Regions from separate parts of the Bradyrhizobium sp. B124 genome, predicted to be linked through region 2. Evidence: predicted binding sites of a transcription regulator. Region 2 holds the regulator's gene; each other region holds the start of a gene.

Region 1 (2,203 bases), 350 kb from region 2:
AGCTCCTTGTCGGGGATGACCAGGTCCTCGTCGATATGCTGCTCGACGCCGAGGCCGCCGCAGGCAGGGCACGCGCCATAGGGGTTGTTGAACGAGAACAGGCGCGGCTCGATCTCGGGGATCGTGAAGCCGGAAACCGGGCAGGCGAACTTCTCCGAGAACAGGATGCGCTCGGGCCCGCTCTTGTCGTGGATTTTTGCGGTCTTCTTCTTGTCCTCGGCCGGTGCCGCCGCCGGCGCATCGGCATACTCGATCACGGCGAGGCCCTCGGCGAGCTTCAGCGCGGTTTCAAAACTTTCCGCGAGGCGCTGGGAGAGATCGGGGCGCACCACGATGCGGTCGACCACGACGTCGATGTCGTGCGGGAATTTCTTGTCGAGCGCGGGCGCCTCCGACAGCTCATGGAAGGTGCCGTCGATCTTGACGCGCTGAAAGCCCTTCTTGAGATACTCGGCGAGCTCCTTCTTGTACTCGCCCTTGCGGCCGCGCACGACCGGCGCCAGCAGATAGAGGCGGGTGCCTTCCGGCAGCGCCAGCACGCGGTCGACCATCTGCGAGACGATCTGGCTCTCGATCGGAAGGCCCGTGGCCGGCGAATAGGGCACGCCGACGCGCGCCCACAGCAGGCGCATATAGTCGTAGATCTCGGTGACGGTGCCGACGGTGGAGCGCGGGTTCTTCGACGTGGTCTTCTGCTCGATCGAGATCGCGGGCGACAGGCCGTCGATCTGGTCGACATCCGGCTTCTGCATCATCTCGAGGAACTGGCGCGCATAGGCCGACAGCGACTCGACGTAGCGGCGCTGGCCCTCGGCATAGATGGTGTCGAATGCGAGCGACGACTTGCCGGAGCCGGACAGGCCGGTGAACACCACGAGCTTGTCGCGCGGAATCTCGACGTCGATGTTCTTCAGATTGTGTTCGCGCGCGCCGCGGATCGTGATGGCGCGCGATGAGGACCCGGCGTTCTGTTGGCGCTTCGCCTTGAGCACTTCATCCATAGCGACATTTCCGGGCGCATGATCGGGCGCCTTTTGGGCGCGCATCCCCGGTGCTGCCGGGACCTTGCGCCGATGGGTGAGAAGACTGGAACGTAGGAAGAACGGCCGACAATTTCCAGTGCTGAGTCGCGTCCATCAACGGATAGTTTGCCTGATGGCAGCAGCCGTCAGCAGGGTCCGGTTCCGCCAGAGCCTTTTTTGACGCGTTTTCTTTTACGCGAACCGGGATCCACTTCGCTCGAAAACGCTCCGACGGAAAAAGGCCGGCGCGAGGCCGGCCTTTCCGTGTGATCTGATCGCAGATCGAACTTAGTACTTGGCTTAGTACTTGGCGACGATCGGGCCGCCGAAGTGATAGTTCACGCCGAACTGGACGCTGTGCAGGTTGAGGTCGGGGGAAGGCACGCCGAAGTAGGTCTCGCTGCCGAGGCTGCGATACAGGTACTCGCCCTTGACCGACCACTGCGGCGCGATGAACGCCTCGATGCCGGCGCCGACGGTCCAGCCGGAGTGGAAGTTGCTCTGCGAAGCGGTCACGCCGAGCGCGCTGACGCTGATCTTGTTGTCGACCCAGGCGTAGCCGCCGGTGCCGTAGAACAGCACCTTGTCGACGGCGAAGCCGATGCGGCCGCGCGCGGTGCCGAGCGCGTCGACCTTGCTCTTCACAGTGACGCCGAGCGTGCTGGCCGAAGCGTCGACGTCAGCCCAGGCGCCGTCGGCCTCGAGGCCGTACACGATGTTGCTGGTCTGCCAGTTGTAGCCGATGGTGCCGCCGGCGAAGCCGCCTTCCATCTTCGGGTTGCCGGATTCCTCGCTGGCATAGCCACCGAAGCCGCCGATGTAGAAGCCGGTCCAGTTGTAGATCGCGGCCGGCGGCGGAGCCTTCACGTAAGGCGCGCGGGCCGCCATATCGGCGGCCATTGCCGGTGCAATTGCGCTGAGGGCAAACATGCCGGCCGATGCCAGCAAAGCATTCCTGATTTTCAAAGTCCCAGTCCCATTTTCTCGTTGTCCCTTCAAACATTGAAGGGAACGTCACAGCAGTGTCGTGTGACGATCAGGTGTTTCTACATAGAAATCTTGGAAGTTGTGTATCCGTGAAACCACAATGCACGGAAAATGGCCCGCACGAGGCGCGCGCTTGCACGCAACGAAAAAGCCGGCGCAAGGCCGGCTCCTGTGTTCGCTGTGCAGATGCGCCG
Region 2 (2,203 bases):
GGCGCCGAGACCGTCGATCTCGGGATTGCCGCCGACACGGTGGAGGCCACCACCGCCGGCATCCGCCGGGCCCGAGAGACGGGTGCCGACATCCTGATCACGACCGGCGGCGCCTCGGTCGGCGACCACGACCTGGTCAAGCAGTCGCTGGAAGCCGAAGGCGTCGAGATGGCGTTCTGGCGGATCGCGATGCGGCCCGGCAAGCCGATGATGCATGGCCGGCTCGGCGCGATGCGGGTGATCGGCCTGCCCGGCAATCCGGTGTCCTCCTATGTCTGCGCCTTCCTGTTTCTGGTGCCGTTGATTCGGGCGCTGAGCGGCCGAAAAGCTGTTCATCATCGCCGCGAGAGCGCATTGCTCGGCCGCGACATCGCCGCCAACGACCAGCGCGAGGACTATCTGCGCGCCCGCCTCGAGGAGCGCGAGGACGGCACGCTGATCGCAACGCCTGTCATGCAGCAGGACTCGTCGCTGCTCGGGAATCTCGCTGCGGCACGGGCACTTCTCGTGCGTCCGCCGTTTGCGCCCGCCGCCGCCAAAGGCAGCGAATGCGAGATCCTGACACTGCCCAAGTGACAGCGCAGACCGCATCGCTTGTGCGCTCGCCGGATGCGTTCACCGGAAATTAAGTGGTTGCGGAACACATATCGAACATATAGTGTCCGTTCATGATTTGTTTCGAGTACTGGTGTGTACAAATGGGAGGCCGCGAGGGAGCGCTTGTGACGAGCACCGTGCTCCTGAGGTCTGGCCCCGCCTGAAAAGTCTCGGAATCGAACGACGCTACCAACCGGGGGAATACTCGAGATGCTCACGCGCAAACAGTACGAACTTCTGCGTTTCATCAATGAACGTCTGAAGGAGGCCGGCGTACCGCCCTCGTTCGACGAGATGAAGGATGCGCTCGACCTGCGCTCGAAGTCCGGAATCCACCGCCTGATCACTGCGCTGGAGGAGCGCGGCTTCATCCGCCGCCTGCCCAACCGCGCCCGCGCCATCGAAGTCATCAAGCTGCCCGAACTCTCGGCCGGCGGCGGCAACGGCCGCCGCGGCTTCACGCCGAGCGTGATCGAAGGCACCCTCGGCAAGCGCACCAGCACGCCGCCGATCGCCGAGGACGACGGCAACCGTCCGGTCGCGGTCCCCGTGATGGGCCGGATCGCCGCCGGTACGCCGATCGAGGCGCTGCAGACCCGCAGCCACACCATCAGCGTACCGCCCGACATGCTCGGCGCCGGCGAGCACTATGCGCTGGAAGTGCGCGGCGACTCGATGGTCGACGCCGGCATCCTCGACGGCGACATGGCGCTGATCCAGCGCAACGACGTCGCCAACACCGGCGACATCGTGGTGGCACTGATCGACGAGGAGGAAGCCACCCTGAAGCGCTTCCGCCGCCGCGGCGCGTCGATCGCTCTGGAGCCGGCCAACACCGCCTATGAAGTGCGCATCCTGCCGCCGAACCGGGTCCGCATCCAGGGCAAGCTGATCGGCCTCTATCGCAAATACTGAATTTCAAATACTTGCGGCGGCGGGGAACGAGCAACACATCGGATCGTTCTTTGAAAGATAGCGTAACGTGCAGCCTGCCCGACGCGCTCCGATACCTCTCGCGCAGCGTCGCGTGTTTGTGATCAGGGCGTTTCGTCGACCAGTCGTACAATCGCCCAGAAACGAGGAGACACTCGTTCGCTATCGTCCACTCTGGTAGAGGCCCTATGCCTCAAGGAGAGGCACGGGTCGCTACCTCGAACAGAGGAGCCATCCGATGTGTGACTATAGTCTGCACGCCGTGGCGTCGCGCCCCGCCATTGTTGGAGAGACGCTGATCACCACGACTTTCCGCGGCACGTCGACCCGCGGCTTTGCTTCGGAGACCGACCCCACTGTCGCGGTCTGCATGCTGCCGGGCACCGAGCTCGCTTTCGCCGAGAACGTTCGCTACGACAGCCGGTGGATCTGGACCAAGACGATGAACTTCCGCGTCGGCGTGTTCAACGAAGTCGAGCCCGACGTTCCCGATCGCCATCATGACGCGGTCGAATTCCCCGACGGCAGCCATGTGCTGGTGACCCAGCTCGTCGAGGGACAACGCGTCAGCGTGCTGCAATTGCCGGCGCTGCATCCGCCGGTCGAGCAGAAGCCGAAGGTTGTGGAGCGGCGGCCCTCTGCATTTGCGTCGCTGTTTTTGGGTTGAACGCAT
Region 3 (2,203 bases), 3.7 Mb from region 2:
CCCCAAAAAGACTGTCATCGCCCGGCTCGACCGGGCGATCCAGTATTCCAGAGGCCTATCCGCCACCTGCGGCTATTTTTGGATAAAGCCGGGCGATGACACACCGATTGGGCGGCGCAAGCGCGCCACGCAAATTCTAAAGCAACATTCACTCCCCCGCCTGCAGCTTGCGCGGGGCGGGGAACAGCTCGGGCGTGCTGGCCTTTACGAAGCGCGGGACCTCGATCGGGGTCTCGGACTTGCTGAAGTCGAGTTCCTCGATGCGGCCGGCGCGCTTTTCGATCTTGTCGGCGGAGATCAGGATCTGCCTGACGTCCTCGTTGACCTGGCCGAAGTGGTTTTGCAGCTTGAGCACGCGATCACGCAGGCGGCTGAGGTCGTCGCCGAGATGCATCACCTCGTTGCGGATCTGGTCGGCGGCGTCGCGGATGCGGGCGTCCTTCAGGATCTGCTGCATCACCTGGATCGCCAGCATCAGCAGCGAGGGCGACACCAGCACGACCCGGGCGCGATAGGCCTTCTGGACCACGTCGTCGAAGCCGTCATGGATTTCGGCATAGACCGATTCCGAGGGTACGAACATCAGCGCGGTGTCCTGGGTCTCGCCCGGGATCAGGTATTTCTCCGCGATGTCGCTGACATGCTTCAGCACGTCGGCGCGCAGCCGCTGGCTGGCGAATTTGCGCTCCTCGTCGCTGCGCGCGTCGTGCAGCGCGGTCATGGCCTCGAGCGGGAATTTCGCGTCGATGCAGAGCGGACGCTGGTCGGGCAGGAACACGACGCAGTCCGGCCGCTTGCCCGTGGTCAGCGTGTACTGGAACTCGAACGAGCCCTTCGGCATGCCGTCCTGGACGATCGCCTCCATCCGCGCCTGGCCGAACGCGCCGCGGGATTGCTTGTTGGCGAGCACGTCGCGCAACGTCGTCACCTGGGTGGTGAGCTCGTTGAGGTTCTTGTGGGCGTGATCGATGATGCCGAGCCGCTCGTGCAGCACGCGCAGCGAATCCATCGTGTTGCGCGTGGTCTGTTCCATCGATTGGCCGACCCGGTGGGTCACCGAATCCAGCCGCTCGTTGACGGCACGGGCCATCTCGGCCTGACGGCCGGCCAGTGCCTGCCCCATCGCGTCGACCCGCCCCGAGGCCTCGCTCTGGGCCCGCAGCATGTCGGCAAGCCGCTCCTCCAGCTCGTCGGCGCGGACGGCCTGGGCCATCGCCAGTTCCGCGCCGCGCCGGCTGGCGCGCGCGATCACCACGGCGATGGCGAACAGCAGGATCAGCGCCAGTGCGCCAAGGCCGATCAACGCGTCGGAGACACGGACGGGAAGGTCGCCAATCGTGAGGAGAATCTCGTTCATGTCGGCAGTTGTAGCCGATTCGGCGTTGCCGCCGAACGAAAAGGGAACATTTATGGTAAACAGTCCCTTAAATTCCTTGGTTAATCTTGCGTGAAGAAACGTGGTTAAGGCTGCCTTAACCGGTTCCTGAGCGCATTGACCCCATGAAGTCAGCAGCTTAAATCGCCGCCATGGCATTACGAGAAATCATCATCCTGCCGGACAAGCAGTTGCGTCTGGTGTCGAAACCGATCGAGAAGGTGACGCCGGAGATCCGCAAGCTCGCCGACGACATGCTCGAGACCATGTATGACGCGCCCGGCATCGGGCTCGCGGCGATCCAGGTCGCGCAGCCGCTGCGGCTGATCACCATGGACCTCGCCAAGCGCGACGAGAACGGCGAGACCACGCCGCAGCCGCGGGTGTTCATCAATCCGGAGATCATTTCGCATTCGGAGGAGCTGTCGGTCTACGAAGAGGGCTGCCTGTCGATCCCCGAATATTACGAGGAGGTCGAGCGCCCGGCGCGGGTGCGCCTGCGCTTCACCGACCTCGACGGCAAGCTGCACGAGGAGGATGCGGATGGGCTCTATGCCACCTGCATCCAGCACGAGATCGACCATCTCAACGGTGTTCTGTTCGTGGACTATCTGTCGAAGCTGAAGCGCGACCGCGTCTTCAAGAAATTCGAGAAGGCCGCCAAGCGCGCGGCGGAGTAGCCGCGCACTCCGCCGTCATGCCCGGGCTTGACCCGGGCATCCACGTCTTCCTTCTGGGAGACCAAAGACGTGGATGGCCGGGACAAGCCCGGCCATGACGAAGATTGGATCCTCCCGGAAGAATCTGACCGCATGCCTCTCCGTCTGA
Region 4 (2,203 bases), 3.7 Mb from region 2:
GGCGGCATTGCAGGATGATGACGACGATGAAGAGGTGCACCACCAGCATCACAAGCCGGAGCAGCGCGGCGTAGCCGGCGTGGGACAGCCCAAGCAGCAATGCGACGTTGGCCAAGCAGATCCCCGAGACCCCGACGGCGACGATGCGCCGCGCCCATATCTCGATATAGGCCGCGGTCTCGGCACGGACGCGGACCAGGCCGAACGGGCCGGCCAGCGCGCGCACCGCGCAGATCAGCGCGCGCGAGAAGGCATAGGCGTTGATCACCGCGAGGATCACGAGCCGCGTGGTCGACTGATTGCCGATCTCGGTGCTGAGCAGCGCGGCGGCCACGCTGAGAAACACGACCACCGGCAGCAGCTCGAGCACGAGGCGCCCGAGCACGAAAGGCAGCCGGACCAGCGACTGCCAGGCCCGCGCGAGGCTGAGCCGGCGGCGATGCAGATCGCCCTCCGGCGTGACGTCGGCAACCGACGACGGCGGATCGGCGCTGGCGAGCGCCTGCACCGGCACGCGCGCGGTCTGCGGCAGCCGCGCTTCAAGGAACGCGACTGGCCGCTTGATCAGGCGGAACACCACCCATTCGGCTGCCAGCGCGCAGCCGAGCACCAGCGCCAGCTTCCAGGCGATGTCGATCATGAGGCCATAGGCGGCCGGATCGTTGGCGGTGCGAAGGAACCAGTAATAGAATGCCGGGAAATGCGTCAGCGTGCGCGCGACGTCGGCGACCTCGCGCGACATCTCACCGACCTGCTCCGAGACCATCAGCAGAAGCTGCGCGCCGAGGCTGTCCGCGCTGAGCGGGATCGGCGACTGCTGCTCGGGCGCCGGCTGCGCGGCCGCCTGCGGCGAGGCATTGGCGATCGCGCGCAGCGTGTTGATGATCTCGCCGCGCTTCTTGTCGTCCTGCAGCGTCTCGAGCGCACGCTTCGCCTGCTCTGGCGTCAATGCGTCGCTGGTACTGGGTTGCGGCGGCGCCGGCTTGGCGGCCGGCTGCGCAAGCGCGGGTGAGACGAACAGGGTGAGGATGAGGAGAAGCGCAAAGCGAAATTTGTGCGACACGAGGGCCTCTTATTAAAATAATTGCGCGACCGCAGATCCCCGGGAGGACTCTGCTCTCGCGCTCGCGCCATGTCGGATCGCCCCTTTTCGCCTTGATCATGTGTCGGAAGTTTGCTGCCGCAGCGACCATCTCTTGGCATTTGCCGTAACACGATCGTCACAGGTGTTGAGCGGCGTTTACGCATGCGGGCGTTCCGGGCCGAGCCGGCCCGATCGGCCCCCCACACGCCAGGGCTGAGGCGGGACAATCTTTCGCTTGACGCACAGGGGTCGTCATGATGTTCTTATTTTGTTCTTTTGGTCACAGTTGCGTTTCGGAGGTCTCATGCACGACGTCTTTGCCGATGACGGTCCGGTCCAGCTCTTCATTCACGACGACGGCGAGACGCCGCTGGAATTCGTGCAGTATCTATTGCGCACGGTTTTCGGGAAGTCCCAACAGGAAGCCATCGCCACCGCTGCCTTGATCGAGGCCAGGGGCGCTGTTCCGTGCGGCCCCTATCCGGGCGCCGTCGCACGGGCCATGTTCAACAGCGCCAAGTGGCTGATCCGCTCCAACGGCCACCCGTTGATGATCACGAGCGAGTCCGCCGATGCCAGCCGCCCCTGCGATCTCTGCGAAGCCCCGAAGGCCGTGACGGAGATTATTCTCTCCGGCACGACGGCCTCGCTGTGCAGCGACTGCCTGCTCGCCGCGCGTCGCAGCTCGGAAGAATTGCCGAGCCAAGAGTTTCGATACGCCTTTGTTGCGCTCGACTGGCATTTCGCCGGCGTGCCGCGCAACCTGATCGTGACGCGGGCACGCCAGTTTCCGGGCCACATGCGCGCCGACGTTCAGGTCGCGATCGACAGCCTGCTCACCGACCCGATCCACTTCTTCGGCATCCACGAGGAATATCGTTACGAGACGATTGGATTTGCGTCCTTGATGAAGGACAGCCGCAATGCGCCGGCGATCGCGCCGCCGCAGTATCAGGACGTCGATATCGGCGAGCCCGAGCCGGTGAAATGTCTCGTCAACGGTTTGTGGCTGTGCCGGTCCGGCGCGTTACGCTACGCCGTGCTGCTGACCTATCATCGTGAATATGACCGCGAACCCGCCGTTCGGATCGAGATCGCATTGCCGGCGGGCACGGCAGG

What was found. Region 2 encodes LexA, which represses DNA repair genes until DNA is damaged. Its sites were predicted from a motif close to TGTTCNNNNTGTGTTCNG; they were not measured.
Region 1: uvrA (excinuclease ABC subunit UvrA) is a predicted target of LexA. The motif match lies at 1,088-1,105, and genes of this name have one in related genera.
Region 3: rmuC (DNA recombination protein RmuC) is a predicted target of LexA. The motif match lies at 1,389-1,406, and genes of this name have one in related genera.
Region 4: AAFG13_RS23415 (ATP-dependent Clp protease adaptor ClpS) is a predicted target of LexA. The motif match lies at 1,343-1,360, and genes of this name have one in related genera.

The regions. Positions count from the first base shown of each region.
Region 1 covers NZ_CP152413.1:879,249-881,451, forward strand. The annotation lists gene uvrA (excinuclease ABC subunit UvrA) at 1-1,001, opposite strand, end outside; gene AAFG13_RS04065 (outer membrane beta-barrel protein) at 1,323-1,982, opposite strand.
Region 2 covers NZ_CP152413.1:1,225,508-1,227,710, forward strand. The annotation lists gene glp (gephyrin-like molybdotransferase Glp) at 1-576, shown strand, start outside; gene lexA (transcriptional repressor LexA) at 808-1,512, shown strand; gene AAFG13_RS05645 (hypothetical protein) at 1,769-2,197, shown strand.
Region 3 covers NZ_CP152413.1:4,966,791-4,968,993, reverse strand. The annotation lists gene rmuC (DNA recombination protein RmuC) at 149-1,357, opposite strand; gene def (peptide deformylase) at 1,528-2,055, shown strand; gene fmt (methionyl-tRNA formyltransferase) at 2,188-2,203, shown strand, end outside.
Region 4 covers NZ_CP152413.1:4,898,613-4,900,815, forward strand. The annotation lists gene AAFG13_RS23410 (mechanosensitive ion channel domain-containing protein) at 1-1,063, opposite strand, end outside; gene AAFG13_RS23415 (ATP-dependent Clp protease adaptor ClpS) at 1,389-2,203, shown strand, end outside.